Regions from separate parts of the Mesorhizobium sp. M4B.F.Ca.ET.058.02.1.1 genome, predicted to be linked through region 1. Evidence: predicted binding sites of a transcription regulator. Region 1 holds the regulator's gene; each other region holds the start of a gene.
What was found. Region 1 encodes PhoB, which activates phosphate uptake and scavenging genes when phosphate is short. Its sites were predicted from a motif close to TGTCATNNANCTGTCAT; they were not measured.
Positions count from the first base shown of each region.

Region 2: a site for PhoB is predicted at 5,854-5,870, ahead of EJ073_RS19835 (PhoX family phosphatase). Genes of this name have one in related genera too.
Region 3: a site for PhoB is predicted at 1,509-1,525, ahead of EJ073_RS07530 (RNA degradosome polyphosphate kinase). Genes of this name have one in related genera too.
Region 4: a site for PhoB is predicted at 1,276-1,292, ahead of EJ073_RS10445 (LTA synthase family protein). Genes of this name have one in related genera too.

Region 1 covers NZ_CP034450.1:5,202,691-5,210,370, forward strand. Annotated here, with positions in the region: gene pstC (phosphate ABC transporter permease subunit PstC) at 1-448, shown strand, start outside; gene pstA (phosphate ABC transporter permease PstA) at 445-1,761, shown strand; gene pstB (phosphate ABC transporter ATP-binding protein PstB) at 1,777-2,601, shown strand; gene phoU (phosphate signaling complex protein PhoU) at 2,625-3,335, shown strand; gene phoB (phosphate regulon transcriptional regulator PhoB) at 3,355-4,044, shown strand; gene EJ073_RS25315 (ROK family protein) at 4,048-5,292, opposite strand; gene xylF (D-xylose ABC transporter substrate-binding protein) at 5,559-6,599, shown strand; gene EJ073_RS25325 (sugar ABC transporter permease) at 6,758-7,680, shown strand, end outside.
Region 2 covers NZ_CP034450.1:4,049,051-4,056,730, reverse strand. Annotated here, with positions in the region: gene EJ073_RS19870 (lipo-like protein) at 1-517, shown strand, start outside; gene EJ073_RS19865 (helix-turn-helix transcriptional regulator) at 519-1,316, opposite strand; gene EJ073_RS19860 (ATP/GTP-binding protein) at 1,629-2,288, shown strand; gene EJ073_RS19855 (SulP family inorganic anion transporter) at 2,333-4,036, opposite strand; gene EJ073_RS19850 (helix-turn-helix transcriptional regulator) at 4,166-4,435, opposite strand; gene EJ073_RS19845 (phosphatase PAP2 family protein) at 4,527-5,228, opposite strand; gene EJ073_RS19840 (hypothetical protein) at 5,245-5,583, opposite strand; gene EJ073_RS19835 (PhoX family phosphatase) at 5,930-7,680, shown strand, end outside.
Region 3 covers NZ_CP034450.1:1,504,439-1,512,118, reverse strand. Annotated here, with positions in the region: gene EJ073_RS07540 (FAD-dependent monooxygenase) at 1-1,174, opposite strand, end outside; gene EJ073_RS07535 (zinc-finger domain-containing protein) at 1,188-1,433, opposite strand; gene EJ073_RS07530 (RNA degradosome polyphosphate kinase) at 1,686-3,881, shown strand; gene ppx (exopolyphosphatase) at 3,878-5,413, shown strand; gene EJ073_RS07520 (DoxX family protein) at 5,418-5,840, opposite strand; gene EJ073_RS07515 (DoxX family protein) at 6,053-6,475, opposite strand; gene fumC (class II fumarate hydratase) at 6,589-7,680, opposite strand, start outside.
Region 4 covers NZ_CP034450.1:2,029,947-2,037,626, reverse strand. Annotated here, with positions in the region: gene EJ073_RS10445 (LTA synthase family protein) at 1-1,225, opposite strand, end outside; gene fabD (ACP S-malonyltransferase) at 1,495-2,436, shown strand; gene fabG (3-oxoacyl-[acyl-carrier-protein] reductase) at 2,494-3,231, shown strand; gene EJ073_RS10430 (acyl carrier protein) at 3,444-3,680, shown strand; gene fabF (beta-ketoacyl-ACP synthase II) at 3,715-4,977, shown strand; gene mltG (endolytic transglycosylase MltG) at 5,179-6,414, shown strand; gene EJ073_RS10415 (YicC/YloC family endoribonuclease) at 6,660-7,550, shown strand; gene gmk (guanylate kinase) at 7,556-7,680, shown strand, end outside.

The DNA.
Region 1 (7,680 bases):
CTTCACCGCCGGCCTGGTCATGGGCGTCATGCTGATCCCGGTCGTCTCCTCGCTTTCCGACGACATCATCACCGCGGTGCCGCGCGCCATGCGCGACGGCTCGCTCGGCCTCGGCGCGACACGCTCCGAGACGATCAAGCGGGTGATCCTGCCGGCGGCATTGCCCGGCATCGTCGGCGCCATCCTGCTCACCGCCTCGCGCGCCATCGGCGAGACGATGATCGTGGTGCTCGCGGCCGGTGTCGCCGCCAATCTCACTGCCAATCCGTTCGAGGCGATGACGACCATCACCGTCAAGATCGTCAACCAGCTGACCGGCGACCTCGAATTCAATTCGCCGCAGACGCTGGTCGCCTTCGCGCTCGGCATCACGCTGTTCGCGCTGACGCTGGTGATGAACATCGTGGCCCTCTACATCGTGCGCAAATACCGGGAGCAGTACGAATGACCGATATCCCGCTGGATACGATGGTCCGCACCGCGGCCCCCGCGCGCCGCGACATCGGCCTCAAGGCGCGCTACGCCGCCGAGCGCCGGTTCCGCATCTACGGCGCGCTGGCGATCTCGGTCGGCCTCGCCTTCCTCGCCATCATGCTGATCACCATCGTCTCGAAGGGCTACACCGCCTTCTGGCAGACGACGGTATCGCTGCCGATCAATTTCGACGAGAAGGTCATCGATCCTTCCAACAAACGCGCCACCGACCCGGAGGTGCTGATCAAGGCCAACTACCCCAAACTTGCCGACAGAGCGCTGATGGCCAAGCTTGGCATCGACCCCAGCAACAAACCGATGGCATTGAAGCTGAAGGGCTTCCTGTCGGAGGGCGCGCGCGTCCAATTGCGCGACATCGTCGTTGCCGATCCGTCGGTCATCGGCACGACGCGCAATGTCGACATCCTCGTCGCCGCAAACCTCGATTCCGCCTTCAAGGGGCAGATCGATCTCAATGTCGAGGAAGCGCGCCGCAAGGTCTCGGACCAGCAGGTCGCCTGGATGAACCAGCTCAAGGCCGACGGCACCATGGCCGAGCATTTCAACAAGGGCCTGTTCAGCTATGGCGCCTCGAGCCGTCCGGAGACATCGGGCATGGGCGTTGCCATCATCGGCTCCTTCTACATGATGGTGATCGTGCTGCTTCTGGCGCTGCCGATCGGCGTCGCCGCCTCCATCTATCTGGAGGAGTTTGCCAAGAAGAACCGCTTCACCGACCTGATCGAAGTCAACATCAACAATCTGGCGGCGGTGCCGTCGATCGTCTTTGGCCTGCTCGGCCTCGCGGTGTTCATCAATTTCCTCGGCATGCCGCGCTCGGCCGCCTTCGTCGGCGGCCTGGTGCTGACGCTGATGACACTGCCGACGATCATCATCGCCACCCGCGCGGCGCTTGCCGCCGTGCCGCCGTCGATCCGCTCGGCGGCGCTCGGGCTTGGCGCTTCCAAGATGCAGATGGTGTTCCAGCATATCCTGCCGCTTGCCGCCCCCGGCATCCTCACCGGCACCATCATCGGCCTGGCGCGCGCGCTCGGCGAAACCGCGCCGCTGCTCCTGATCGGCATGGTCGCCTTCGTCGCCGACTATCCGAAGACTCCGTTCGATCCGGCGACCGCGCTGCCGGTGCAGATCTACATGTGGGCCAACGAGGCCGAACGCGCCTTCGTCGAGCGTATGTCGGGCGCCATCATCATCCTGCTCGTCTTCCTCATGGCCATGAACATCACAGCGATCGTGCTCAGGCGCCGGTTCGAACGGCGCTGGTAAAAGAAGGCATCTGGTATGAACATCATGACCGAACAGTCTCTTGAAAACGCAGTGGGCGACAAGATGAACGCCAAGTCGAACGAAGTGATCAAGATGCGCGGCGACAAGGTCGGCGTGTTCTACGGCGAAAAGCAGGCGCTGTTCGACGTCAATCTCGACGTCCGCCTCAATCAGGTGACGGCGCTCATCGGACCTTCGGGCTGCGGCAAGTCGACCTTCCTGCGCTGCCTCAACCGCATGAACGACACCATCGACTCGGCGCGCGTGACGGGCAAGATCACGCTGGACGAGGAGGATATCTACGACAAGAACATCGACGTCGTGGAGCTTAGGGCTCGCGTCGGCATGGTGTTCCAGAAGCCCAACCCGTTCCCGAAGTCGATCTACGAGAATGTCGCCTACGGCCCGCGCATCCATGGGCTGGCCAAGCGCAAGGCCGACATGGACCAGATCGTCGAATCCAGCCTGAAGAAGGCGGCGATCTGGAACGAGGTGAAGGACCGCCTGCACGAGCCCGGCACCGGCCTGTCCGGAGGCCAGCAGCAACGCCTGTGCATCGCCCGCGCCATCGCCGTGTCGCCGGAAGTGATCCTGATGGACGAGCCCTGCTCGGCGCTCGACCCGATCGCCACCGCCCGTGTCGAGGAGCTGATCGACGAACTGCGCCAGAACTACACGATCGTCATCGTCACCCACTCGATGCAGCAGGCGGCCCGCGTGTCGCAGCGCACGGCGATGTTCCATCTCGGCTACCTGGTCGAGGAAGGCGCCACCGACAAGATGTTCACCAACCCCGACGACAAACGCACCCAGGACTACATCACCGGCCGGTTCGGCTGATTTCCACGCACGAGGACAGGATCATGGGTGAACATCATACGGTTGCGTCTTTCGACGAGGATCTGGGAGCGATCAGCAAGCTGATCGCCGACATGGGCGATCTCGCCCGCTCGATGGTCGCCGGCTCGACGCGCGCGCTGCTCAATTCCGACAATGCCCTGGCGCAGCGCGTTGTTTCCGACGACGCCATCATGGATGCACGCCAGCGCGAACTCGACGACCGCGCCATCACGCTGATCGCCAAGCGGCAGCCGATGGCCAACGATCTGCGCGCCGTGGTCGGCTCGATCCGCATGGCGGGCGACCTCGAACGCATCGGCGACCTCGCCAAGAACATCGCCAAGCGTGTCGGTACCGTCGGCCTCAGCGTCACGCCGCGTGATCTCTCGCATTCCATCGACGGCATGGCGCAGCTTGTGCTGGTCCAGGTGCAGGGCGTCATCGAGCAATATGCCGCCGCGGATGCCGCAGCCCTCGCCAAGCTCCGCAACGACGACGAACGCATCGACGTCAAATACACCTCGGTGTTCCGCGAGCTCCTGACCTACATGATGGAGGATCCGCGCAACATCACCGCTTGCACGCATCTTCTATTCTGCGCCAAGAACCTGGAGCGCATCGGCGACCATGTCACCAACATTGCCGAGAACGCCTACTACGTGCTGACCGGTCAGCAACTGCCCGCCAATCGTCCGAAGCTGGACGAGACGGCGATGTCGGCGCCGGCGGCCTGAGAAGAAGGGTGACCGGCTGATGATCGCGCCACGCATCATGGTGGTGGAGGACGAGGAGCCGCTGGGGGTGCTGCTCCGCTACAATCTGGAATCGGAAGGCTACCAGGTCGAGGTGGTCACACGCGGCGACGAGGCCGAGATCCGGCTGCAGGAAAACGTGCCCGATTTGCTGGTGCTCGACTGGATGGTGCCGGCGGTTTCCGGCATCGAGCTCTGCCGGCGCCTCAGGATGCGGCCGGAGACCGAGCGGCTGCCGATCATCATGCTGACGGCGCGCGGCGAGGAAAGCGACCGGGTGCGCGGCCTTTCGACCGGCGCCGACGACTATCTGGTCAAGCCGTTCTCTACGCCGGAGTTCATGGCGCGGGTGAAGGCGCTGCTACGCCGCGCCAAGCCGGAAGTCCTGTCCAGCATGCTGAAGGTCGGCGACATCGTGCTCGATCGCGAGTCGCATCGCGTTTACCGCAAGAAGAGCGAGATCCGGCTCGGCCCGACCGAATTCCGGCTGCTCGAATTCATGATGCGGCATCCCGGCCGGGTGTTCTCGCGCAGCCAGCTGCTCGACAATGTCTGGGGCGAGACGATCTACATCGACGAGCGCACCGTGGACGTGCATGTCGGGCGCTTGCGCAAGGCGGTCAACAATGGCCGCATGCCGGATGTCATCCGCACCATACGCGGCGCGGGCTACGCGATCAGGGAAGATTGACGCTCAGGCCACGCTCTTCCCGGCGGCGCTGCCTTTCGCCTGGACGCCTGGCGCGAAAATCTCCTGGTCGACAAAGCCGAGCGCGCGCATGGCGCAGCCCTCGCGGATCAGCGGCAGTTCGTTCGGCTCGGTGTCGAACGAGATCGATTTCGAATGCTGGCCGCCGGCGGTCTGGGCGATCGCCTCGCGCAGCGCCGGCTCGATCAGGTCGAAGGCGGCGGCGCTGACGCCGACCATGGCGACCGGTGCGGGATCGATCAGCGCGAACAGGCTGCCGAGGCCGAAGCCGAGCGCCTCGCCGGCCTTGCGATAGGCTTGGCGCTCCGGACCGTCGCCGGCGCGCGCCCGCGCTGCGAGCGAGCGCATGTCGGCGTCGCTGACATCGACCGGCTCGGCGTCCTCGCCCATCTCCTTGGCATTGCGCCAGATGGCGTAGTTGCCGGCATAGGCCTCGACGCAGCCGCGCCGCCCGCAGCGGCAGAGCGCGCCGCCCGGCCGGTGGATCATATGGCCGAATTCGCCGCCCGAGGAATGGGTGCCGGTGAACAGCTCTCCCTTCAGCACCAGCCCCATGCCGATGCCGTGCGACAGCAGGATGGCGATGAAGTCGTCGCGGTAGCGGTCAGGGTCACGCCACTGCAGGGCCACCGCCATCATGTTGCAGTCGTTCTCCATGGTGGCCGGAACGCCGAATTCGGCTTCCAGTATGTCGGCGAAGGCGATGTCGGTCTGCGGCGTGATCGGCGACCACAACATGGCGCGGGCATGGGTGTCGGTGATGCCCTGGATGCCCATGGCGATGCGGGCGACGCCGCGGACGTCGAGATCGGGATCCTCGAAGCGGCGCCGGACGATGGCCACGCATTCGCCGATCAGCTCGTCGCGCGGCATGATCGCCGTGTCGAGGCGGCGCTGCTCTTCGGCAATGACCTGCCCGGCGTAGTCGATGACGGCGACGGAAAGGAAGTTCAGCGACAGGACCACCGTCATCACCGCCGTGGCTTCCGGATTGAGCGCAAGCCCGACCTGCGGCCGGCCGCGCTTCAGCGAAACAGCCTCGTTTGCCTTGCTCTCGGTCAGGATGCCTTCCTGGATCAGGTCGGACGAGATCGCCGAGATGGTCGAATGGCTGAGGCCGGTGGTGGCGGCGATCTCGGTCCGCGACGGCTGGCCGGCGCGGCGCACGGCCGAAATCACCATCGCCCGGTTGCGTCGGCGCAGATCGTCGTGGCGGATTCCAACCGACATGCCCTATTTCCTCCCGGTCGTCGCGGCCGTTTTTGATCTCAAGGGGCCGTCGGCGGACACCGTATGAATTGTGGCAGAAGCGGGCCGGCCTGTCATTTATTTATTACGGAGCTCGAAAAAAATTCGCAGGGGCGTCAGAATCCAGCAGAATCAATGTTGACAGCGCTCCGGCGTTGGATCACTATTTTTTCGAGGCTCGAAAAAAAGCCTCTATGCCGGCCTCAGGGCCAGTCTGGGTCGCGCCGCAATGGCGCAGGGAGGATATCATGAAGAAATTCGCAGCCGCCATGCTGGCGGGTGTCGCCATGTCGTTGACGCTCGCGTCGGTCGCCGAGGCGAAGGACAAGGTGATCGGTGTTTCCTGGTCGAACTTCCAGGAAGAACGCTGGAAGACCGATGAAGCGGCGATGAAGAAGGCCATCGAGGCGGCCGGCGACAAGTATATTTCCGCCGACGCGCAGTCCAATCCGGGCAAGCAGCTGACCGACGTCGAAAGCCTGATATCGCAGGGCGCCAACGCCCTGATCGTGCTGGCGCAGGACGCCTCCGCGGTCGGACCGGCGGTGCAGAAGGCGCTGGACGAAGGCATTCCAGTCGTCGGCTACGATCGGCTGATCGAGAACAAGGACGTCTTCTACCTGACCTTCGACAACAAGGAAGTCGGCCGTATGCAGGCCCGCGAAGTGTTCAAGGTCAAGCCGGAAGGCAACTATGTCTTCATCAAGGGCTCGGGCGCCGACCCGAACGCCGATTTCCTGTTCGCCGGCTCCATGGAAGTCCTGAAGGTAGCCATCGACGGCGGCAAGGTCAAGAATGTCGGCGAGGCCTATACCGACGGCTGGCTGCCCGCCAACGCGCAGAAGAACATGGAGCAGTTCCTGACCGCCAACGACAACAAGGTCGATGCGGTGGTGGCGGCCAATGACGGCACCGCAGGTGGCGTCGTCGCCGCGCTGACGGCGCAGGGCCTCGCCGGGACCGTTCCGGTGTCGGGCCAGGACGGCGACCACGCCGCGCTGAACCGCATCGCACTCGGCACGCAGACCGTGTCGGTGTGGAAGGACGCGCGCGAGCTCGGCAAGAACGCCGCCGAGATCGCCTCGGCGCTCGCCGACGGCAAGAAGATGACAGACATCGCCGGCGTCAAGGATTTCACCACGCCGGGCGGCAACACCGTCAAGTCGCTGTTCCTGACGCCGGTGGCGATCACCAAGGACAACCTCAACGTCGTCATCGACGCGGGCTGGATCAAGAAGGACGAAGTCTGCGCCGGCGTTGCCGCCGGCGCCGTCGCCGCCTGCAACTGAGGCAAGCCTTCCGGTTTGAAGACTCGGCGCCGCGGCCCAAGAGCCGCGGCGTCCATCGAGCTTCGCTTCGCAACGGCTTCCGGCTTCAAGTGAGCCGGGAAAGCCAATAGAATCATGTTCCGGCAACCGCGCCAGACGGCAACCGGTGGGAGGAAATCATGACCGATACGACCTCAAGCACGGTCGCCGCGGACCGGGCACGCGCAGCCGAACTCAGCGCCGCCGGCCGCTTCCTTAAGGCAACCGAACTCGACACGCGCATGCTCGGCATGGTCGGCGCGCTGCTGGTCATCTGGATCGGCATCCACGTCCTGTCGGGCGGGCTCTTCCTGACCCCGCGCAACCTTTGGAACCTGTCGGTGCAGACCTCCTCGGTGGCGATCATGGCGACCGGTATGGTGCTGGTCATCGTCATGCGCAACATCGACCTTTCCGTCGGCTCCGTCGAGGGCGTGGTCGGCATGATCATGGGCGTGGCGCAGGCCGAATTCCTCATTCGAGTCATTGGCTTCCAGCTCGGCAATCCGTGGCTCTGGATCATCGCGCTCGCCGCCGGCGTGGTGCTTGGCCTGGCGATCGGCGCGTTCCAGGGCTTCATCATCGCCTACATGGAGGTGCCGGCCTTCATCGTCACGCTGGGTGGCCTGCTGGTCTGGCGCGGCATGGCCTGGATGATCACCAGCGGCCGCACGGTCGCGCCGCTCGACGCCACTTTCCAGCTGATGGGCGGCGGACCGCGCGGCTCGATCGGCGCCACAGCCAGCTGGGTCGTCGGCGTCGTCGCCTGCGCGGCGGCCGCTTTCGCGCTGCTCAACGGCCGCTCGCAGCGCAAGCGGTTCAATTTCCCGCTGCGCCCGGTATGGGCCGAAATCTTCCTCGGCATCGTCGCCTGCGCCGCCATCCTCGGCGCGGTCTGGGTCGCCAATTCCTATCCGTGGCCGGTCGGCATCGTGCGCCAGTACGCCGAGCAGAAAGGCATCGCCATTCCCGAAGGCGGCCTGTTCATCGCCCATGGCATCGCCATACCGGTGCTGATGGCGGTCGCGGTCGGCATCGTCATGACCTTCATCACCAGGCGCAC
Region 2 (7,680 bases), 1.2 Mb from region 1:
GCTCGGCGAGGGTTGTGTCGCCGTGCCGCTGTCGCGCTACCGCACCTACAACACCCGCATCTGCCGGGCGAGCGGCCTGACGCCCGAAGACCGCGACCATGTCGTGGCCTTCATGATCGGCAAGCTCGGCCTGAAATACGATCTCAAGAATATCTTCGATATGCTGCGATTTTTCTTTCCAACGCCGCCGGTGCCGGTGCGCTGGCGCCGCCGCATGCTGGCGTTCGGGTCCGGCGATCCGACGCGGGCGATCTGCTCGACGCTGATCGCCGAGGCCTATGGCCAGATACGCTATCCGATCCTGCCCGAGATCACCCGCGCGCCCGGCCGCGCCTCGGCGCAATCGAGCTACATGCGCCGCGAGATCTTGCACATCCGCCACCACTCGCTCTACACGCCGCGCGATTTCGACCTGTCGCCCTTCTTCCGCATCGTCAAGCCGACGCTGGAATATGGCTTCGACTACCGGGCGGTGACCTGGGACGACAAGGCGGCCGAGGCCAAGGCCGCGGAATAAATTAGGCGGGCTGGCGTGGTTTGCCGGCAACGGGCCGGCCGCTCGGCCTCGCGCCGCCATCGCGTGCATGCGGCCCGATCGGCATGATCGCCGGAAACGGCGTCGCCCCGAAGGCGAACGTCCATTTGTAGCCGATGAGCTGTTCCTCCGGTGTCGTGTGCTGGTCGTGATGGGCAAGCAGTTTTGCGCGCTCCGCCAGCTCTTCCGCCTCGCGCCGCACCATCTCCGCCGTCTCAGGTCGCATCCGCCGCGAGAAGCTGACGAAACTCGCCTCGCGCTCCAGATGGGTGATCGCCCAGCCGATGAAATTCTTGTTGGTCGTCTCGAATAGCGGCCTCAGCGGCCCGTCGAAATTCCACTGGATCGGCGTCTCGACCAGCAGCCGCGCCGAAAGCCCGCGCCCGATCTCGACAAGGCCGAGCTCTTCCAGGTCGCGCAGATAGAGGAACATAGAGGCCTCGCTCAACCCTTGAGAACGCATGATGCCCTGGGGTGTGAACTTCTCCGAGAGCATGATGAAGACGAACAGCAGCGCCGGCCGTGCAGAAAGTTTGCGCTCGATCTCCGGCGCGACATGGTTGGCGGGTCCCGGCCCCCTGTTCATCGATCCCAGCACGTTCTCCAGCTCGACCTCGGCGGCGGCGCAGATCTCGACCAGGCGGTCGAGCTTGCAGTTCTTCTCATGGAAGACACGCTTCACCGTCGGCTCGGAAACACCCATGCGCTCGGCCAGCATGCGATAGGTCAGGCCCTTCGCCCTCAGCGTGCGTTTCAGCGCCTCGAAGATCGGACCGTTCATGGAATGCACCTCGCCAGCGCGAATTCGTATCGATTTGTGATACTAGCTGGAAGAGGCATTCCGGAAAAGTATCAAAAACCCTAGCTCTCCGCCGTCATCACAGGAGACCAGGCCATGAAGACCCTCATCGCTTCGACCATCTTCGCGATCGCCGGCATTGCGCTGACTTCAGTCGCCGAGGCCGGCGAAATCTGGCGCGCCACCGGCTTCGAGCAGCCGGAATAGGCGCTCTTCGATGCCGTCAACAAGCGCATCATCGTCTCCAACATCGTCGGCAATCCCGGCGCGGCCGACGGCAATGGCTACCTTTCGGTGCTATCGCTCGACGGCAAGGTCGTCACGCGGCATTGGACCGACGGCATGGACGCGCCCAAGGGCATGGCGATTTCCGGCGGCAAGCTCTATGTCGCCGACATCACCAGGGTCCGCGTCGTCGATCTCTCCAGCGGCAAGCTGCTCACAAGCATCGACGTGCCGGACGCCGTCTTCCTCAACGACATGACGGCCGACAGCGCGGGCAAGGTCTATGTCAGCGACATGCTGGCCGACGCGATTTACCGCATCGACAGCGACACACCGAAACTGTTCGTCAAGAACGCCGCGCTTGCCTCGCCCAACGGCGTCTTCGCCGACGGCGGCAGGCTGATCGTCGCGTCCTGGGGCAAGGGCATCAAGCCTGACTTCAGCACCGCCGAGCCCGGCGGCCTGCTTGCGGTCGACCTCGCCACCAGGACGGTTTCGCAATTACCCGGCGCGGAAAAGTTCGCCGACCTCGACGGCGTCGTCGCCATCGGCGACAGCATCTACGCCACCGCCTACATGACCGGCACGCTCTACCGCTATCACGGCGGTGGCAAGCCTGAGGTGGTCGCCACCTTCAAGCCGGGCAGCGCCGACATCGGCGCCGATGGCAAAACCATCTTCGTGCCGCTGATGAACGAGGGCGAGGTCGCCGCGCTCAGCCTCGATTGAAGCCGTCGGGCGGTCGGCTCGAGTTGAGGCCGCCCGCTCAGCGATCAGGCGGCGGGCGCCTTGAGCTGCGCCTGCGCATCGCGGATCGAGGCGGCGTAGGTGACCAGCGGCCGCTTGACGCCGTGGTTGATCAGCATGCGCCGCGTCTGCGGCGCAGCGCCGGCGATGATAAAGCGCACGCCGGCGCGCTTGGCCTTGTGCGCCGCGCCCTCGATGACGTTGGCCGCGGTGGAATCGAAGAACGGCACCGCCGAACAGTCGAGGATGAAGTTCTTCCTCTGGTCGGCGATGCGGTCGAGCACGGCGCCGACGGTCGAAGCGGCGCCGAAGAAGAAGGCGCCCGAAATGCGGTAGACGACAGTGTCGGCATCGCTCGCCTCGCTGGAATCATAGGCGGTGGCGCGGTCGGCGACGTCCTCCGGCACCAGCGGCTGGTCGGCCTCGACGGCGATCGATTTGGCCATGCGATCGATGAACAGGATCGAGCCCAGCGCGAAGCCGACGACGATGCCTTCGGTGAGGTCGCGGAAGATGACGATCAGGAACGTCGCCATCAGCACCAGCGCATCGCCTGACGAGCTTCTGAGCAGCGTGGCGAAGGCCTGTTTCTCGAACATGTTCCAGCACACCACCGCCAGCACGCCGGCAAGGGCGGCGAGCGGGATGTAGCTGGCGAGCGGGGCCGCCACCAGCATCAACGCCAAGAGCATCGCCGAATGCAACATGCCCGAGACCGGACCGTGCGCGCCGGCCCGCACGTTGGTGGCGGTGCGGGCGATCGTGCCGGTGGCGCAGATTCCGCCGAACAGGGCCGACGCGATGTTGGCGAAACCTTGCGCCACCAATTCGCAGTTGGAGCGGTGGCGGCGGCCGGTCATGCCGTCGGCGACCACGGCAGACAGCAGCGATTCGATCGCGCCGAGCAGGGCAAAGGCGATCGCGTCCGGCAGCACGTCGACCATCCTGTCGAGACTGAGCGGCGGCAGGGCCGGCCATTGCAGGCTTCGCGGGATGCCGCCAAAGCGCGTGCCGATCGTTTCGGCCGGCAGTGAAAACAGCGCCACGACGAGTGAGGCCAGCCCGATGGCGACCAGCATCGCCGGCCATTTCGGCCGCCAGCGCTTGAGGAGGACGATGGTCGCGATGGTAAGCACCGCCACGAAGGTCGCGGCCGGGTTGATCGTGCCGGCCGCCTCGCTGAGCGCCATCAGCTTCGGCACCAGCGGCCCCGGCTCCTTGCCGGCGAGCTTCAGCCCGAACAGCTCGGTGATCTGGCCGGAGAAGATGATGACGGCAATCCCCGCGGTGAAGCCGACGGTCACCGGATACGGGATGAACTTGATATAGGTGCCGAGCCTGAGGTAGCCGATGGCGAGCAGGAAGACGCCGGCCATAATCGTCGCCAGCAGCAGACCGTCGACGCCCACACGCGCCACCGTCGCCGCCACCAGCACGATGAAGGCGCCCGCCGGCCCGCCGATCTGGAAGCGGCTGCCGCCGAGCGCCGAAATGATGAAGCCGCCGACGATCGAGGTGTAGAGGCCGCGCTCTGGTGTGACGCCGGATGCGATCGCGATCGCCATCGACAGTGGCAGCGCCACGATGGCGACCGTCAGCCCGGCAACGGCGTCGGCCCTGAAATGCGCCAGCGTGTAGCCCTCGCGCAGCACCGTCACCAGCTTCGGTGTGAACAGTTCGGCAAATGTCGGCCGTGCCGGTTGATGGGTTGCCCGCCTGGTTTGATCCATGGACTGCCTTCCACTCCTGAAAGGCGGCGGGATCGTCGGCAGGGATGTCGGCGGTCGCCGTCGCGACTTTAGAGCGACGCGCGTCCAAATCGGACGCACAAGATATGCTCTAACACTTTACGTGCCGGCTCAGCCTTGCGGGTTCTGCGGTGCGGCCGGCTTGAGGCGCACGCCCCTGCCGCCGCGCTCGCTGGCCTGGTTCTCGCCGATCAGCTCCACCCCGGACCCGTCGAGGGCCTGGATGACCTTCATCAGCGTGTCGACCACGCCCCTGACGACACCGTCGCTCGCCTCCATGCGCTGGATGGTCGGAAGCGAAACCCCGGCGCGCTCGGCCAGCGTCTTCTGATCGATGCCGGCCAGCGCCCTCGCGGCGCGCATCTGCTGGGCGGTGATCATCGGCCAGAACCCTTGTCTGAGTCTGCAGTATCAATGGATAATATAAGGATCATGATGTTTCAAGCATCATTTAGCATGGATGAAACATGGGTCACTCACTGTCCGCCACCGCATGGCGCCGCTGCAGGAAGCGCGCCACCAGCCAGCAGAGCATGGCCCAGGCGAAACCGGCACACCAGCCGGCGAGCACGTCGGACGGCCAGTGGACGCCGAGATAGACGCGGCTGGCGCCGACCAGCAATGTCGTCAGTATGGCAAGGCCGAGGACAAAGATCTTCGTCGTGCGGCCCGGCAGGAAGCGGGCCGCCATGCTGCCTAGGGTGAGGTAGGTCACCGCCGAAAGCATGGCGTGACCACTCGGAAAGGACAGCGAGGTCTCGTTGACGAGATGCGAAACAAGATCCGGTCGTGGCCGGTCGACTTCGAACTTGAGCAGGCTCGACAGCACTTGCCCGCCCGCCACGGCCACGAACATCAGCAGCGCGGTTGCCGGCCGGCGGATGAGCAGTAGATAGATGATGACCGCTGTCGTCACCAGCACCAAAACGCTGGTGCCGCCAAGGCTGGTAATGTCGCGCACCGCCCCTTCCAGCCAGGCCGGGCCGATCGGACTATCCGGCTGGCCCGGATGGCGAAAGGCGAGCAGGATCTCGGTGTCGAAAGCATGCGGCGTGGTCGCGTGCGCCACCTCCATCAGCTCCTCCAAGCCCCACAGACCGCCGGCGATCACCAGTCCGGCCAGTAGAACCGGGAACTCGATCTTGTTGAGCAGGGCGGTTGCGAAGGACCTCATCAGCTTGGCCGTCCGACTACAGCCGCTGCATATAGGGCCCGAGGGTGATCAGCGCCACGGCGGCGATCGCCAGCACGATGCCGGTGGCCTGCAGCGCGTTGACCCTCTCGCCGAAAAAGGCAAGCGCAACCACGTTCACCGACACCAGTTGGATCACCGCCGAAAGGCTGAACGACACCGACATGCCGAACTCACGGATCAGCCTCAGCATGATCAGGTTGCCGATCGAATAGAGCGCCAGCGTCAGCACGATCTTGCCGAGGCTTGGCGCCAGCCCCCATTGCTTGGCCGCGGTCGCCGCGAGCAGGAAGATCACGGTCGACACACCAAGCTGCACCAGTCCCCAGAAACTCACTTTTCATCCCCTCCTGTAGCGGCCGTCGCCGCGCGTGCCGCAGTCCTTGTTTCCCAAGCGCGCGAGGCCGTCAAGCAGACCGCGTCGGACCGGTGTCCCGCTCAGACATGATCGAAGCCGGATGTCGCAAGATACGTCCTGGCAACATGGTTGGTGCTGGCCGGCGCGATATTTTGACGATCATGCGGGAGCGACGAATGACGGCCGAAGCCGGCCGTATCCATGGTCGCGCTCATGAGCCGGCAAATAGATTGCCGAAATCGCGACTTCTGTCACGAAAATGTGATCCTGCGGCTATACGGGTCGGAAGCTCACATGCTCCAGCCAAGAAGCCAGAGGAAAGCTCATGACCGACCACCGCTCCCCTGACACCGGTTTCCGCACCAGCCTGCTCGAGGAGAATGACGGTCCGGCCGTCAATCCTACCGACAACCGCACCATGGGCGAGATCATCGCCGCGCGTTTCTCGCGCCGTGGCTTCCTGAAGGGCTCGCTGGCCGTTTCGGCCATCGCCGCCACGGTCAGCCCGCTGGCGCTCGTCGCCGCCGACGATGCCCGCGCCGCAGAAGCCTCGGCTTTCAAGTTCGACGAGCTCGAGGCCGGCATCGACGACAAGCACCATGTCGCACCGGGTTACGACGCCGATGTGCTCTTGCGCTGGGGCGACCCGCTGTTTGCCGACTCGCCGGAATTCGACCCGGTAAAGCAGTCGGCCGAGGCCCAGGCAAAACAGTTCGGCTACAACAACGACTATATCGGCTATATCCCGATCGACGGCTCGGCCGAGCATGGTCTGCTGGTGGTCAACCACGAATACACCAACCCGCATCTGATGTTCCCCGGCATCGTCAAGATCGTCGACAAGGACGGCAAGAAGGCCGCAGAGACAGCGCCTCTCAGCAAGGAGCAGGTCGATGTCGAGATGGCGGCGCATGGCGGCACCATCGTCGAGATCCGCAAGGACGGGGGCAAATGGCAGGTGGTGCGCGACGGCAAGCTCAACCGGCGGATCACCTCCAAAACCGAGATGGCGCTGTCGGGTCCGGCCGCCGGCCATGATCGCCTCAAGACCAACGCCGATCCTTCCGGCACCAAGGTCGTCGGCACCTTCAACAATTGCGCCGGCGGCGTCACCCCATGGGGCACCTATGTCATGGCCGAGGAGAACATCCATGGCTATTTCACCGGCGAGCTGCCGGAAGGCCACAAGGAAGCGGCCAACTACAAGCGTCTCGGCATCCCGGAAGGCGCCTATGAATGGGGCGCGCATTACGACCGCTTCGACCTTGCCAAGGAGCCGAACGAGCCCAACCGCTTCGGCTGGATCGTCGAGGTCGACGTCAATGATCCGAATTCGGTGCCGCGCAAGCGCACGGCCATGGGCCGCTTCAAGCATGAGGGCGCGGAATCGATCGTCGCCAAGGACGGCCGCGTCGTCTTCTATCTCGGCGACGACGAGCGTTTCGACTATGTCTATAAATTTGTCACCACGGGCAAATTCAATCCCAACGACCTCGCGGCCAACAAGGACCTGCTCGACGACGGCACGCTGCATGTCGCCAAATTCGCCGAGGATGGCACCGTCGAATGGATGCCGATCGTGTTCGGCCAGGGGCCGCTCACCGCTGAGAATGGCTTTACCGGCCAGGCCGACGTGCTGATCGAGACGCGCCGCGCCGCCGACCTGCTCGGCGCCACCAAGATGGACCGTCCCGAGGACATCCAGCCGAACGGCGCCAACGGCAAGGTCTATGTCATGCTGACCAACAATTCCAAGCGCAAGCCCGAACAGGTCGACGCCGCCAATCCGCGCGCGGCGAACGCCTTCGGGCATATCATCGAGATCGTCGAGGACGGCGGCGACTTCACTGCCGCCAAGGGTAAGTGGGAAGTGATGCTGAAATGCGGCGATCCTTCGGTGGCCGACGTCGGCGCCACCTTCTCGACCGCGACCACCGCCAATGGCTGGTTCGGCATGCCGGACAATTGCGCCGTCGATTCGGCCGGCCGCTTGTGGGTCGCCACCGACGGCCAGGGCCCGAAGGCCACCGGCCGTACTGACGGCCTGTGGGCGGTCGACACCGAGGGCGCCGCGCG
Region 3 (7,680 bases), 2.8 Mb from region 1:
TCTCCGCCGGCCGCGTCGCCAGCACCAGGTTCCGCGCGATCGCCAACGGCCCCCAGGCGTGCCAGGCAAGCCGGTTGAGCGCGCCGCGCCTCAGCACCTTCTCGACGCGCGGCCGCCTGAGGTTCTCCCAGGTGGCAAGCCCCTGTCGCAAGTCGGCAGGGAAGTCGGCGATCACGCCGGCAAGCATGGCGGCGTCTTCTATTCCCATGGCGGCGCCCTGCGCCGCGAACGGCGTCATTGCATGCGCTGCATCGCCGATGAGCGCGATCCCGTCTTGCATCGTCCAGCGCTGTTGCTCGACCGTGTGGATCGGAAACGCCGTCCACGGGCCGGCCAGCGCGACAAGCCTTGCCAGCGCCGGTGCCGTGCCGCGCATGGCGCCCGAGAGGATGGCCGGGTCGGCATGGCCGGACCAGCCTTCCGCGATGCGCTCGCCCTTGGTGAAGGCCGCGAGGTTGAAGGCGCTGCCTTTGCTTACCGGATAGGCCACCAGGTGGAAACCGGGATGGAGGAAGGTGGTGACGCTGTCCGCGGCGCCGATCGTCGCAAAGGCCTTTCCTGCGGCGCTCTCCGCCGCGACCGTGGCGCGCCAGGCGAGTTCGCCCGAGAAGCGGCTTTTGCCGAAGCCGGGCTGCTTGCCGGCGAGGTTCTCGCGAATCGACGACCAGACACCATCGGCGCCGACCAGCAATTGGCCGCTGGCCTCGATCGTGCGGCCGTCCGTTTCAGCCGTCACGGCAATGCCCTGCGGTCCGGCGGCGACGCCGGTCACCCGCGCGCCGGTGACGAGCTCGACATCCGGGCGTTCCGTCACCTGCGCCGTCAGCGCCGCCTGCACGTCGGCGCGATGGGCGGCAAGATAGGGCGCTCCCCAGCGCCTCTCGGCGGCCTGTCCGAGCGGCACGCGTCCCAGGTCCCTGAGCGCGGCGGCATCCTTGAGCACCACCGCCTCCGGCCGCACTGCATGCGGCAGGAGCCGCTCCAGCACGCCGAGCTGCCTGAGGATTCGCGTCGCATTGGGAGAAAGCTGGATACCGGCGCCGGCTGCCTCGAGTTGCCTGGCCTGTTCGAACACCGTTACGGGATAGCCGCGCTCGGCGAAGGCAAGCGCCGCCGTCAGTCCTGCTATGCCGGCCCCGGCGATGACGACCTGCCGGGACCGCGCCTCGCTCATCGTCGGAAGAGGATCAGGCGGCCTGGTCGATATAGAGGCAGCCCGCGGGGACCGTTTCGGTCGCCTTCAGTTTCGCCGAATAGCGGAAGAGCGTCGAGCAATAGGGGCAGACCTTCTCATTGTCGTCGCCCATGTCGAGGAACACGTGCGGATGGTCGAAGGGCGGGTTGGCGCCCGTGCACATGAATTCCTTGACGCCGATGTCGATCGCCGGATGGCCCGCATCGTTCTGGAAATGGGGAATGGAACCGCCTGCCATCGTCGTCTCCAATTGGTCTCGGCTTGTTTCGGCCAGTCTGCATCTGGATCATAACCGGCCTGTTTGCAAGATCGATGAAATGAAACTGTCGCAAAAGCCTGTCAGAGGATAAGTTGAGCCGGTTAAGCGCATGACCCTGGATCGCTGCGGGATTCGTGAGGGATCGTGCGTCACAAAAACATGTTAGAGCGTCCGTAGCCCATCCGGAATGCAGCGCTTCAAAGCGATGGGCGCAGGACAAGAGCGGGAATCATGAACGAACTGAAGCCGGTGCACAGCGAATTCATCACCATCGAGGCGGCAAGTGCCGAGAGCGGCAATCCCGATCGCTTCGTCAACCGCGAATTCTCCTGGCTGCAGTTCAACCGGCGCGTACTGGAGGAATCGCTGAACCCGCACCATCCGCTTCTGGAGCGGATCCGCTTCCTGTCGATCTCGGCCGGCAATCTCGACGAGTTCTTCATGGTCCGTGTCGCGGGCCTGGCAGGCCAGGTGCGCGAGGGCATCGTCCTGAAGAGTCCGGACGGCCGCACGCCCGAACAGCAGCTTGAACAACTGCTGCGCGAGGTCGAGCGCCTGCAGGAGGACCAACAGAAGAGCCTTTCGACACTGATGCAGCTGCTCAACAAGGAAGGCATCGAAAGCATCACCCGCGACGCGCTGACCAAGGACGAGAAGGCCTGGCTGGAAGAGCATTTCCAGGATCAGGTGTTTCCGGTGCTGACCCCGCTGTCGATTGACCCGGCGCATCCGTTCCCGTTCATCCCCAATCTCGGCTTCTCGATGGCGCTGCAACTGCGCCACCGCAAGAATGGCGAGGAGATGAGCGCGCTTTTGCGCCTGCCGGTGGCGCTGAAGCGCTTCATCCGTCTACCCGACCGCAAGAATCATGTCCGCTTCATCCCGCTGGAGGAGGCGGTCGGCCTCTATATCGGCAAGCTCTTCCCGGGCTATGAGGTCAAGGGGTCCGGCACCTTCCGCATCATCCGCGACAGCGATATCGAGGTCGAGGAAGAGTCCGAGGACCTGGTTCGCCTGTTCGAGACGGCGCTGAAGCGGCGCCGCCGCGGTTCGGTGATCCGCATCGAGTTCGACATGCTGATGCCGCCGGAACTGCGCGACTTCGTCGCCGGCGAGCTTGGCGTCTCGTCGAGCCGCATCAGCGTCCTGACCGGTCCGCTGGCGCTCAGCCAGATCTCCGAGATCGTCGCCGTCGCCCGCGACGATCTGAAGTTCACGCCCTACAATCCGCGCTTTCCCGAGCGTATCCGCGAGCATGGCGGCGACTGCTTTGCCGCCATCCGCGAGAAGGACATCATCGTCCACCATCCCTACGAATCCTTCGACGTGGTGGTGCAGTTCCTGCGTCAGGCGATGGCCGACCCGGAAGTGGTGGCGATCAAGCAGACGCTCTACCGCACCTCCAACGACAGCCCGATCGTGCGCGCGCTGGTCGACGCGGCCGAGGCCGGCAAATCGGTGACGGCGCTGGTCGAGCTCAAGGCGCGGTTCGACGAGGAGGCCAACATCCGCTGGGCCCGCGACCTCGAGCGCGCCGGCGTCCAGGTCGTGTTCGGCTTCCTCGAGCTCAAGACCCACGCCAAGATGTCGCTGGTGGTGCGGCGCGAGGACGGCAAGCTGCGCAACTATGTGCATCTCGGCACTGGCAACTACCATCCGGTCACCGCGCGCATCTATACCGACCTGTCGTTCTTCACCACGGATCCGACGATTGCCCGCGATGTCGCCCAGCTGTTCAACTTCATCACCGGCTATGCCGAGCCCACCGAGGAGATGCGGCTCGCCGTTTCGCCATTCACGCTGCGCAAACGCATCCTGAAGCATATTTCGAACGAGGTCGTCCACGCGCGCGAGGGCCGGCCGGCGCGAATCTGGATGAAGATGAACGCGCTGGTCGACCCGATCATCATCGACGCGCTCTACGATGCCAGCCGCGCCGGCGTCGAGATCGACCTCGTCGTGCGCGGCATCTGCTGCCTGAGGCCGCAGGTGCCGGGCCTGTCGGAGAATATAAGGGTGAAATCGATCGTCGGCCGCTTCCTCGAGCACAGCCGCATCTACTGCTTTGGCGACGGCTACGGCCTGCCCTCGGACGGGGCGATCGTCTACATCTCCTCGGCCGATCTTATGCCGCGCAATCTCGACCGCCGTGTCGAGACCATGGCGCCGATCACCAATCCAACTGTGCATGAACAGGTGCTTGGCCAGATCATGCTGGGCAACATCATGGACAACCAGCAAAGTTTCGACGTATTGGCTGACGGCACCTCCCGGCGCGTCGTGCTGGAGGAGGGCGAGGAACCGTTCAACGCGCAGGAATATTTCATGACCAATCCGAGTCTGTCCGGACGGGGTGACGCGCTGAAGTCGCATGCGCCCAGGCGCATCGCCCAGTTCAAGCGCCGCAAGAAGAACGCCGCCGCGTGATTTCTGCTTCCCAGGGCCGGCTCCAGGACCGGCGGCCGCTGTCGATCATCGACATCGGCTCTAACTCGATCCGCCTCGTCGTCTATGAAGGGCTGGCGCGCTCGCCGACCTTGCTGTTCAACGAAAAGATGCTGGCCGGCCTCGGCCGCGGCATCGTTTCGACCGGCAAGCTCGATCCCGAGGCGGTCACCCGCTCGATGGAGGAGTTCCGCCGCTTCCGCGCGCTCTCCGACCAGGCCGGCGCCGAGCACATGTATGTGCTGGCGACCGCCGCCGCCCGCGAGGCGGTCAACGGCCCCGATTTCATCCACCGCGCCGAGGACGTACTGAAGACTGAGATCCGGGTGCTCTCCGGGCGGCAGGAGGCGCATTATTCGGCGCTCGGCGTGATTTCCGGCTTCCACCCGGCCAGCGGCATCGCCGGTGACCTCGGCGGCGGCAGCCTCGAACTGATCGACATCAACGGCGAGGCGATCGGCGACGGCATCACGCTGCCGCTCGGCGGCCTGCGCCTGCAGGACATGGCGAAGAATTCGCTCGTCCAGGCTCAGAAGATCGCGCGCCAGGAGCTGGCGCGGGCCAAGCTGTTGAAGGGTGGGCAGGGCAGGGCCTTCTACGCCGTCGGCGGCACCTGGCGAAACCTCGCCCGGCTGCACATGGAAATGACCAACTACCCGCTCGGCGTCATGCATCACTATGAGATCTCGGCCGACAGCGCGCAGAGCTTCCTGAAGCAGGTGACGAAGGCCGAGATCGAGAAGGTCAAGGGCATCGAAGGCGTTTCCAAGAACCGCCGCTCGCTGCTCCCCTATGGCGCCATCGTGCTGCAGGAGATCATGTCGGCGATGCAGCCGTCGAAGATCGTCGTTTCGGCGCTCGGCGTGCGCGAGGGCTTTCTCTACTCGCTGCTCGACGCGGCCGAGCAGAAGGCCGATCCGCTGATCTCGGCCGCCGAGGAACTCGCGCTATTGCGCTCGCGCTCGGTCCACCATGCGCATGAGCTGGTCGACTGGACCGGCAAGGCCTTTGCCGCTTTCGGCATCGACGAGACAGAGGACGAGGCGCGTTACCGCCAGGCCGCCTGCCTGCTCGCCGATATTGGTTGGCGCGCGCATCCCGAATACCGCGGCAGGCAGTCTCTCAACATCATCGCGCACGCCTCTTTCATCGGCGTCGACCATCCCGGCCGCGCCTATCTGGCGCTGGCCGGCGCCTACCGCCATGACGGCATCTTCAACGAGGGCATCGCGCCCGAGATCAAGGCGCTGGCGCCGCCGCGCATCCTCGAGCGCGCCCGCGTTCTCGCCGCAATGATGCGCGTCGTCTACCTGATGACGGCGGCGATGCCGGGCGTGATGCCCAGGCTGAAATGGGAAAACCGCGGCAACGGCATGCTGGCGCTGGTGCTGCCGGCCTCACTTGCCGACCTCTATGGCGAGCGCCCGGCCGGCAGGCTGGCGCAACTGGCCCGGATCACCAACCGCCGGCTGGTGCTGGCGGTCGAGAATGGGCCGAGCGTTTCGGTCAAATAGGGCGTCAGGTGATGTCGGCGCCAACGCCGAAGCTACGCCCGTCGATCGACCAGGCGCCGGCGCCGGCCATTGCCAGCGCCAGGAAGCCGCCTGCGATCGCGATGTCCTTCATCAGCATCTGCTGGTGCAGGAAGGCGAGCATGGCGTCGTCGCCACCCTGACCATAGTGGCCGATGAGGCCTGCTGCCACGCAGAAGGCGGCGAGCAGCAGGCCGACGATTCGCGTCTGGAAGCCGACGAGGACGAGCAATCCGGCGATCAGCTCGAACAGGCCGGTGCCCCAGGCGGCGAGCGCCGGCAATGGCAGGCCGAGGCCGGCGAAATAGCTGGTCGTGCCGGAAATATTGGCCAGCGCGTGGAAGCCGGACGGGACGAAGAGGGCGGCAAGCAGCAGGCGGGACAATAGAAGCAGCGCATTGCGGGGCATCGTCACCTCCCGAGAGCAATTCCAGGAAAAGTGTGTAACGGTTTTCCGTCCGGAATTGCGTCAGAACAAAGAGCGAAAGCCGGCCACTGGCCAAGCCTAGATTGCGCCCCAGTCTAGCAGAGTCGCAGACCTGGCGCGTCCGCACAGTTCGACAACGAAAAAGCGGCGCGGAAAATTCCGCGCCGCCCAGGTCTGCGCTTGCGAGGGAAGGCTCAGCCGCGCTTGGCGTCGATCGAGTAGGAACCGGCGCCAGACGAAGCCAGCACGATGAAGCCGCCGGCGATGGCGAGGTTCTTGAGGAACTGGATCATCTGCATCTGGTCGGCCCAGCCGGTGTGGGCGACCAGCCCGGTGGCAACCGTGAAGATCGCCAGCACCCAGGCAACGATGCGGGTCTGGAAGCCGACGAGGACGGCGAGGCCGCCGAGCAGCTCGATGAGGCCGACGAGGACGGCGGTCACGGTCGGCAGCGGCAGGCCGAGGCTGCCAAAATAGCCTGCGGTGCCGGCAATCGCGGTGAGCTTGCCGAAGCCCGAAAGCAGGAAGATGACGGCCAGCAGGATGCGGCCGAGCAGGATGGTGGTGGAGCTGTTGGAAGCGACGCCGGAACCGGCGACAGAAGTGTTGATGGACATGGGACTCTCTCCGGGAGGATTGGAATGACAACCCAGATAGAGCAGGCAGACTGTTCACCAAAGATGCCGATGTGGCGACAGATTGTTCACCCGGTTACGCCGGTGATACTAGCTTACCCCGGATGCGTCATGTCCTCCGGCCGTACCAGCCGGTCGTAGTCGGCCTCGCTGACCAGGCCTGTCGCCAGTGCTTCCTCGCGCAGGGTTGTGCCCTTCTTGTGCGCCGTCTTGGCGATCTTGGCGGCGTTGTCGTAGCCGATGGTCGGCGCCAGCGCCGTGACCAGCATCAGCGAGCGGTCGAGCGCTGCCTTGATGTTGTCCTCGCGCGCCTCGATGCCGACCACGCAATTGTCAGTGAAGGAGACCGAGGCATCGGCGAGCAACTGCACCGACTGCAGGAAATTATAGGCCATCAGCGGGTTGTAGACATTGAGCTCGAAATGGCCCTGACTGCCGGCGAAGGTCAGCGCGGCATTGTTGCCGAACACCTGCACGCAGACCTGCGTCAGCGCTTCGCACTGGGTCGGGTTGACCTTGCCGGGCATGATCGAGGAGCCCGGCTCGTTTTCCGGCAGCGAGAGTTCGCCGAGGCCGGAGCGCGGGCCGGAGCCGAGGAAGCGGATGTCGTTGGCGATCTTGAAGAGTGCCGCCGCCGCCGCGTTGATCGCGCCATGCGAGAACACCATGGAATCATGGGCGGCCAGCGCCTCGAACTTGTTCGGCGCGGTGACGAAGGCTATGCCGGTGATGGCGGCGATGCGGTCCGCCACCTTTTCGGCGAAGCCGACCGGCGCGTTGAGGCCGGTGCCGACCGCGGTGCCGCCCTGCGCCAGCTCCTGCAGGCCGGGCAGCGTCATCTCTATGCGCTTGATCGAGGAGGCGACCTGCGCGGCATAGCCGGAGAATTCCTGGCCCAGCGTCAGCGGGGTGGCGTCCTGCGTATGCGTGCGGCCGATCTTGATGATATGCGCGAACGCCTGGCTCTTGGCCTCCAGCGCCTTGTGCAGGTGCTTCAGCGCCGGCAGCAAATCGTGCACGATGCGCTCGGCGCAGGCGATGTGCATGGCCGTCGGATAGGTGTCGTTCGACGACTGGCTCATATTGACGTGGTCGTTCGGGTGCACCGGCTTCTTCGAGCCCATGACGCCGCCGAGCAGCTCGATCGCCCGGTTGGAGATCACCTCATTGGCGTTCATGTTGGACTG
Region 4 (7,680 bases), 3.2 Mb from region 1:
CGGTCATCGCCGCGTCCGAGGCAAGCGGTCCACGCTTCTGCATCGGCGGCAGCGTCTCCTCGGAGCGGAAGTCGTTGAAGCCGAAATCGGCATAGACCGCGCCGCGGTTCCAGAACCAGTTGGTGCCCGGATGGATGGCGCGCGCCCGGTAGCCCTCGCTCTTCAGGAAGGTCGCCAGCGACGGCGTCGGCGTGCGCACATACTGCTGGTAGGGAATCGAGCCCGCCGGCAGGAAGGCGTTGGAAAAGCCGGTCAGCGCCTCGAACTCGATATTGGCGGTCATGCCGCCGAATTCCGGCGAGAACATGTAGCCGGAGCGCAGCGCCCGCACATTGGGGATCGGGTCCGGCGTGATGGTGACGCCCGGCAGCTTGGTCGGATCCCAGAAGGATTCGCTCATGACGACGATGATGTCGGGCTTCTCGTCGGGCACCGAGGCCGTCACCTGGGGCCGCTCGATCGCCGCGATCGCCTTGTCCGAATAGCCCGAAGGCGCCGAAACATGCGCCATCGGCACGTTGAGCGCGAAGGCCAGCGCAAAACCGTTGGAGGCGTAGTTTTCCTTCTGGTCCCACATGATCGGGATGATCTGCAGCCGGTCGCGGGTCCACGAGAAGGTGGCGTAATCCATGATCGAGACGAAGAAGGCGAGCAGCGGCACCGTCAGCGTCAGCCGCGCCAGCCGTCCCTTGCGGCTGAGGATCGGCACCTTGCGGCGCCACAGGCGCCAGCCATAAGCGAGCAGCGCCAAGCCGGCGATGATCCCCACCGCCAGCATGGCGGCGGTCCACGGCCGTTCGCGCACCAGAAGCGGCATCAGCGCCATGATCTGGCGGGAATAGAGGAAATCGGTCGGGTAGAGCGGATCGCCGAGATAGTGCGATTTTTGGTGACCGACAAAGGCCAGCGCCAGCGTCAGCGGCGCCACGATCATCAGGCCTTGGTGGCTGCGGCCGATGACGGCGTCGAGCCCGATCAGCACCAGCGCGAAGACGATGATGGTGGTCCAGCCCGGCTTGAAGGGCTGCAGGAAGAAGGCGACCGTGCCGGAAAAATCGCCGCGCACGATCCACTCGATCGCGAACACCAGTATGGCGGAAGCGAGAAGGGTGACGAGACCGTAGCGGACGATCGGCCATCTCCGCCCCGGCAGGTAGCCGGTGGACGGATCGTCTTCCAAGAACTGCGGCGCGGGTCTGGCCGCGCCCTTGCTGATCCTTGCCACTTCACTTCCCCCGGCCCGCGAAACGCGTTTTTCCACCCGCGTCACCGTTCTGTCATGGAACTGTCATCTAAAAGCTAGCGGCCTGTGGCGAAAATAAGAAGAGCCAGCAAACGATTCGTGAGCGGTTTTCATCAGGTGTGATCGAAAAAAAGTCTTTTGGAACAGGCACTCGCGCGGCGATTTGGCGTCGCATTGGGCAACCGCGGGCTTGACTTGGCCGTCCGCCTTGCGCCACAGGCAGGAAAAATCAGCCATTGGAGAGCCTCGACATGGCCGTCGCATTCACCTTTCCGGGACAGGGCAGCCAGGCTGTCGGCATGGGCAAGGACCTGGCGGACGCCTTCCCCGAGGCACGCAAAGTGTTCGAGGAAGTCGACGACGCGCTTGGCGAGAAACTGTCGAAGCTGATCTGGGAAGGGCCGGAAAAGACGCTGACGCTGACCGCCAACGCCCAGCCGGCGCTGATGGCAGTGTCGCTGGCCGCGATCCGCGCGCTGGAGGCGGGTGGCTTTTCGCTGAAGGACAAGGTGGCCTGCGTCGCCGGGCACTCGCTGGGCGAATATTCGGCGCTTGCCGCCGCCGGCTTCGTTTCCGTGGCGGATGCCGCGCGGCTGCTGCGCGTGCGCGGCAATGCCATGCAGGCGGCGGTGCCGGCGGGCGAGGGCGCCATGGCGGCAATCATCGGTCTGGAGCAGGCCGAGGTCGAGGCAGCCTGCGCCGAGGCGGCACAAGGCTCCGTCTGCCAGGTCGCCAATGACAATGGCGGCGGCCAGCTGGTGATCTCCGGCGCCAAGCCCGCGGTCGAGCTCGCGGCGAAGCTGTGCACGGAAAAGGGTGCCAAGCGGGCGCTGATGCTGCAGGTCTCCGCCCCCTTCCACTCGGCGCTGATGGCGCCGGCCGCCGAAATCATGCGCGAGGCGCTGGCCGGCGTGGCGAAGAGCGCGCCGGTGGTTCCCGTCGTCTCCAACGTCACGGTCACCCCGACCAGCGATCCCGACGAGATCGCCCGGCGCCTGGTCGCGCAGGTGACGGGCCGCGTGCGCTGGCGCGAGACGGTGGAGTGGTTCGCCGCCAACGGTGTCGCTACGCTCTACGAAATCGGCGCCGGCAAGGTGCTGTCTGGCCTGGCGCGGCGCATCAACCGCGACGTCGCCACCGGTGCCGTCGGCACGGCGGCAGATGTCGAGGCGGCGCTTGCGGCGTTTGCATAACTTAGCGACTTTCACCCCACCCATAAGCAGGGTGTTCTCTGGAATCAGGAGAGAAGAATGTTCGAACTGACCGGCCGCAAGGCGCTCGTCACCGGCGCATCGGGTGGCATCGGCGAGGCGATCGCCCGCGTGCTGCACAGCCAGGGCGCGATCGTCGGCCTGCATGGCACGCGCATCGAGAAGCTCGAAGCGTTGGCCGCCGAGCTCGGTGACCGCGTGAAGCTGTTCCCGGCCAACCTGTCCGACCGCGACGAGGTCAAGGCGCTCGGCCAGAAGGCGGAGGCCGATCTCGAAGGCGTCGACATCCTCGTCAACAATGCCGGCATCACCAAGGACGGCCTGTTCGTGCGCATTTCGGATGCCGACTGGGACAGCGTGCTGGAGGTCAACCTCACCGCCGTCTTCCGCCTGACCCGTGAGCTGACCCATCCGATGATGCGCCGCCGCCATGGCCGCATCATCAACATCACCTCGGTGGTCGGCGTCACCGGCAATCCCGGCCAGACCAATTACTGCGCCTCCAAGGCCGGCATGATCGGCTTTTCCAAGTCGCTGGCGCAGGAGATCGCCACCCGCAACATCACCGTCAACTGCGTCGCCCCGGGCTTCATCGAATCGGCCATGACCGACAAGCTCAACGACAAGCAGAAGGAGACGATCATGGCGGCGATCCCGACCCGGCGCATGGGCACCAGCGCCGAAGTCGCCTCCGCGGTTGCCTATCTCGCCTCCAACGAAGCGGCCTATGTCACCGGCCAGACCATTCATGTGAATGGCGGCATGGCGATGATCTAGGGTGTGTTGACGGACCAAGGTCCGGCGGTTGTGAAAAGCGCCATTTCGGCTTGGACCTCCCGCATTTTTCGTGTAATGCGGCCCGCAACCCGGCGGTTCGGGCAAAAACCGGTCCTGTGGCGTTGCGTTACCCGCAAGACCATATTTCAGCTTGATTAGCGGCATTCCGCCCGCTAACGAAGACAACTCAACATAAGACGAGGATGCCCCAAATGAGTGACACCGCAGAGCGCGTCAAGAAGATCGTCATCGAGCACCTGGGCGTCGATGCCGACAAGGTGACGGAGCAGGCGAGCTTCATCGACGATCTGGGCGCAGACAGCCTCGACACGGTCGAACTCGTCATGGCGTTCGAAGAAGAGTTCGGCGTCGAGATTCCGGACGATGCCGCCGAGACCATCCTGACCGTCGGCGATGCCGTAAAGTACATCGACAAGGCCTCTGCCTGAGGCTTTTCGCAGGCATGATCGGGGAGGACCTGCGATGAGGCGTGTCGTCGTCACGGGCCTTGGCCTGGTTTCGCCGTTCGGCATGGGCTTCGAGCACAGCTGGAAGGAACTGCTGACCGGCCGCAGCGCCGCCAAGCGCGTCACCGAATTCGAAGTGGAGGATCTTGCCTGCAAGATCGCCCACGTCATTCCGCGCGGTGACGGCTCCAACGGCACGCTCAATCCCGAAGCCGTGCTCGAGCCGAAGGAACTGCGTAAGATCGGCGACTTCATCCTCTACGGGATCGTGGCCGCCGACGAGGCGCTGAAGGATTCCGGCTGGCGGCCGAGCACCGAAGAAGAGCGCTGCGCGACCGGCGTCATGATCGGCTCCGGCATCGGCGGGCTCGAGGGCATTGCCGAGAACGCGCTGATCCTGCACGAGCGCGGGCCGCGCCGCATCAGCCCGTTCTTCATTCCCGGAAACATCATCAACCTGGTGTCGGGGCAGGTGTCGATCCGGCACGGGCTGAAAGGCCCCAACCATGCCGTCGTCACCGCTTGCTCGACCGGCGCGCACGCCATCGGCGATGCCGCCCGGCTGATCATCTTCGGCGATGCCGACGTGATGCTGGCCGGCGGCGCCGAGGCACCTGTGACCCGGCTTTCGCTGGCCGGCTTCGCTGCCTGCCGCGCGCTGTCGACCGAGCGCAACGAAACGCCGCAAAAGGCTTCCCGTCCCTATGACCGCGACCGCGACGGCTTCGTCATGGGCGAGGGCGCCGGCGTTGTCGTGCTGGAAGAGCTCGAACATGCCAAGGCGCGCGGCGCGAAAATCTACGCCGAGGTCACCGGCTACGGCCTGACCGGCGACGCCTACCACATCACCGCTCCGGCCGAGGACGGCGACGGCGCCTTCCGTTGCATGACGGCGGCGCTGAAGCGGGCGAAGCTTTCGCCGGCCGACATCGATTACATCAACGCGCACGGCACCTCGACCATGGCCGACACGATCGAGCTCGGCGCGGTCGAGCGCCTTGTCGGCAATGCCGCCTCGAAGATCTCGATGTCGTCGACCAAGTCGTCGATCGGCCATCTCCTGGGCGCGGCGGGCGCGGCGGAGGCGATCTTCTCGATCCTCGCCATCCGCGACAACACGGCGCCCGCCACCATCAACCTCGACAATCCTGAGCGCGAGACGGCGATCGACCTCGTGCCGAACAAGCCGCGCGCCCGCCAGATCGACGTGGCGCTGTCCAACTCCTTCGGCTTCGGCGGCACCAACGCCTCGCTCGTCTTCCAGCGTTACAATGGCTGAGCGTGGAGCCGGCGGCCGCTCGCGCGGCCTGTCGTCAATTTTGCCATATTCGCCCCTACTCTGCCCTTGGGGATTCGCGCGTCGGACCGAAAGTCGGAGCCGGTTTTCGCAAGGCACGAGGCGCAGGGTTGAAATGTTGGAGCGTGGTTCGCGCGTCCTCTGGGACGCTCGCCTCTCCAAGAGATCAGATGGTAGGGCGCTATGAACACAAATCCGGGCGGCAGCGGAGAATTCGGAAAGCAGCAGGCCGCGTCTGGTCCGATCGTCCCGAAGACGGCGGCCGAGGCGCTGCGTCCCGAGGCCGGTACGCCGCCGCCGAGACGCTCGCGCGCCTCGCGCAGCCAGGTCGTCGTGTTCATGAATTTCGTTATCTCGCTGGTGATGCTGATGATCCTGGCGGCCGGCGCCGCGCTATATTTCGGCAAGCAGGCGTTCACCGAGCCCGGCCCGTCGGCCAACGGCGACACCTTCCTGGTCAAGCCGAACACCGGCGTCCAGGACATCGCCGACCAGCTCGAGCGGCGCGGCCTGATCAGCGACGCTCGCATCTTTCGCCTTGGTGTGCGCGCGACCGGCAATGATTCCGCGCTCAGGGCCGGTGAATACGAGATCAAGCCGCGCGCTTCGATGCGCGACATCATGGAACTCCTGAAGAGCGGCAAGTCGGTGATGTATTCGCTGACCATCCCCGAGGGGCTGACGGTCGAGCAGGCGCTGCAGCGCATCGCCGAGCAGGACGCGCTGACCGGCGACATGCCCGCGGCCATGCCGCCGGAAGGCAGTCTTGCCACCGACACGCTGCGCTTCACACGCGGCGCCACGCGCCAGCAGATGATCGACAAGCTTCTCGCCGACCAGAAGAAGCTGGTTGACGATGTCTGGGAGCGGCGCGCGCCGGATCTTCCGATCGCCAATGTCGAGGATTTCGTTACGCTGGCTTCGATCGTCGAGAAGGAGACGGGCAGGGGCGACGAGCGCTCGCGCGTGGCCGCCGTCTTCCTCAACCGGCTGGCCAAGGGCATGCGGCTGCAGTCCGATCCGACCATCATCTACGGCCTGTTCGGCGGCAAGGGAAAACCCACCGATCGCCCGATCTACCAGTCCGACATCGACAAGCAGACGCCCTACAACACCTATCTGATCAACGGCCTGCCGCCGACGCCGATCGCCAACCCAGGCCGAGCGGCGCTTGAGGCCGTCGCCAACCCGTCGAAGACCGATGACCTCTATTTCGTCGCCGACGGCACTGGCGGCCACGTCTTCGCCGCGACGCTCGAAGAGCATAACCAGAACGTTGCCCGCTACCGCGCGCTGCAGAAGAAGCAGGCCGAGGACGCCGCCAAGGCCGGCGCCGCAAAGGTCGAGGGCCAGACCGACGCGCCGGCCGATGGGGATGGGGGTGGCGACGCCGGCGGCGATGCGGGCGCCGCCCAATAGCGATAAACCGTTTTTGAACTTGTCCCTTGGCACTCGGCGGCAAGGGGCGCATTGATATTTTGACGGCGGCGCCTGATTGGAGAGCGCTGAGTTTATGGAGCAATTCCAGGAAAAGCACGGAACGGTTTTCCGTCTGGAATTGCGTGGAAACAAATAGTTGGAGCGGTTGGGCGATTCCATGAAACGCTGGACCGCATGGGTTGCGCGGTCATCCGCGGCCGCGCGCAAGGGGGCGCAAGGGCATCATGAATCTGCAAAGCATGACCGGTTTTGCACGGGCGGTCGCCGAATATGACGGCAATTCGATCGCCTGGGAGGTGAAGTCGGTCAACGGCAAGAGCATCGAGGTCAGATTGCGGCTGCCGCAAGGCTTCGAGCGGCTGGAGCCGGCCGTTCGGCAGACGATCCAGAAGCGTTTTTCGCGCGGCAATTTCCAGGCGACGCTGACGGTCGGCCGCTCTGCCGGCCATCAGGTGCAGCCGGTGGTCAACGAGGCCTTCCTCAAGGATCTGGCCGGGCTTGCCAAGCGCCTGCAGGAACAGTTTGGTGTTGCTCCCGCCACCGCCGACGGGCTGCTTGCGCTACGTGGCGTGCTCGACATTCCCGAGACCATCGAAACCGAGGAGGCGCGGGCGGCGCTCGACGGCGCTATTCTTGCGTCGCTCGAAACGGTGCTGACCGGGCTGGAAATGGCGCGCCAGGGCGAGGGCGCCGCGCTGCGTTTGCTGCTTGCCGGCCACATCGACGCCATCGAGGCGCTGACGCTGAAGGCCGAGGCCGATCCGTCGCGCGAGCCGGCGGCGATCCGCGACCGCATCGCCGAGCAGGTCCGCCTGTTGATGGACGCATCGGCCAATCTCGACGCCAGCCGCCTGCACCAGGAAGCGGCCTTCCTCGCCACCAAGGCCGACATTCGCGAGGAGATCGACCGGCTGAAGACGCATGTCGCTTCCGCGCGTGTGCTGCTTGCCAATGGCGGCGCCATCGGCCGCAAGCTCGATTTTCTGGCGCAGGAATTCAACCGCGAATCGAATACGCTGTGCTCGAAGTCGAATGCCGCTGCGGTCACCGCCATCGGGCTGGAACTGAAGGCGGTCGTCGATCAGTTCCGTGAACAGGTTCAGAATCTGGAGTGACCCGGATGGTTGCCAAGGAGCCGATGGTTGCCAGGGATCTGGGGGCCCGCATCCGCCGCCGCGGTCTGATGCTGGTCCTGTCGTCGCCATCCGGCGCCGGCAAGTCGACGATCGCGCGCAACCTCCTGGA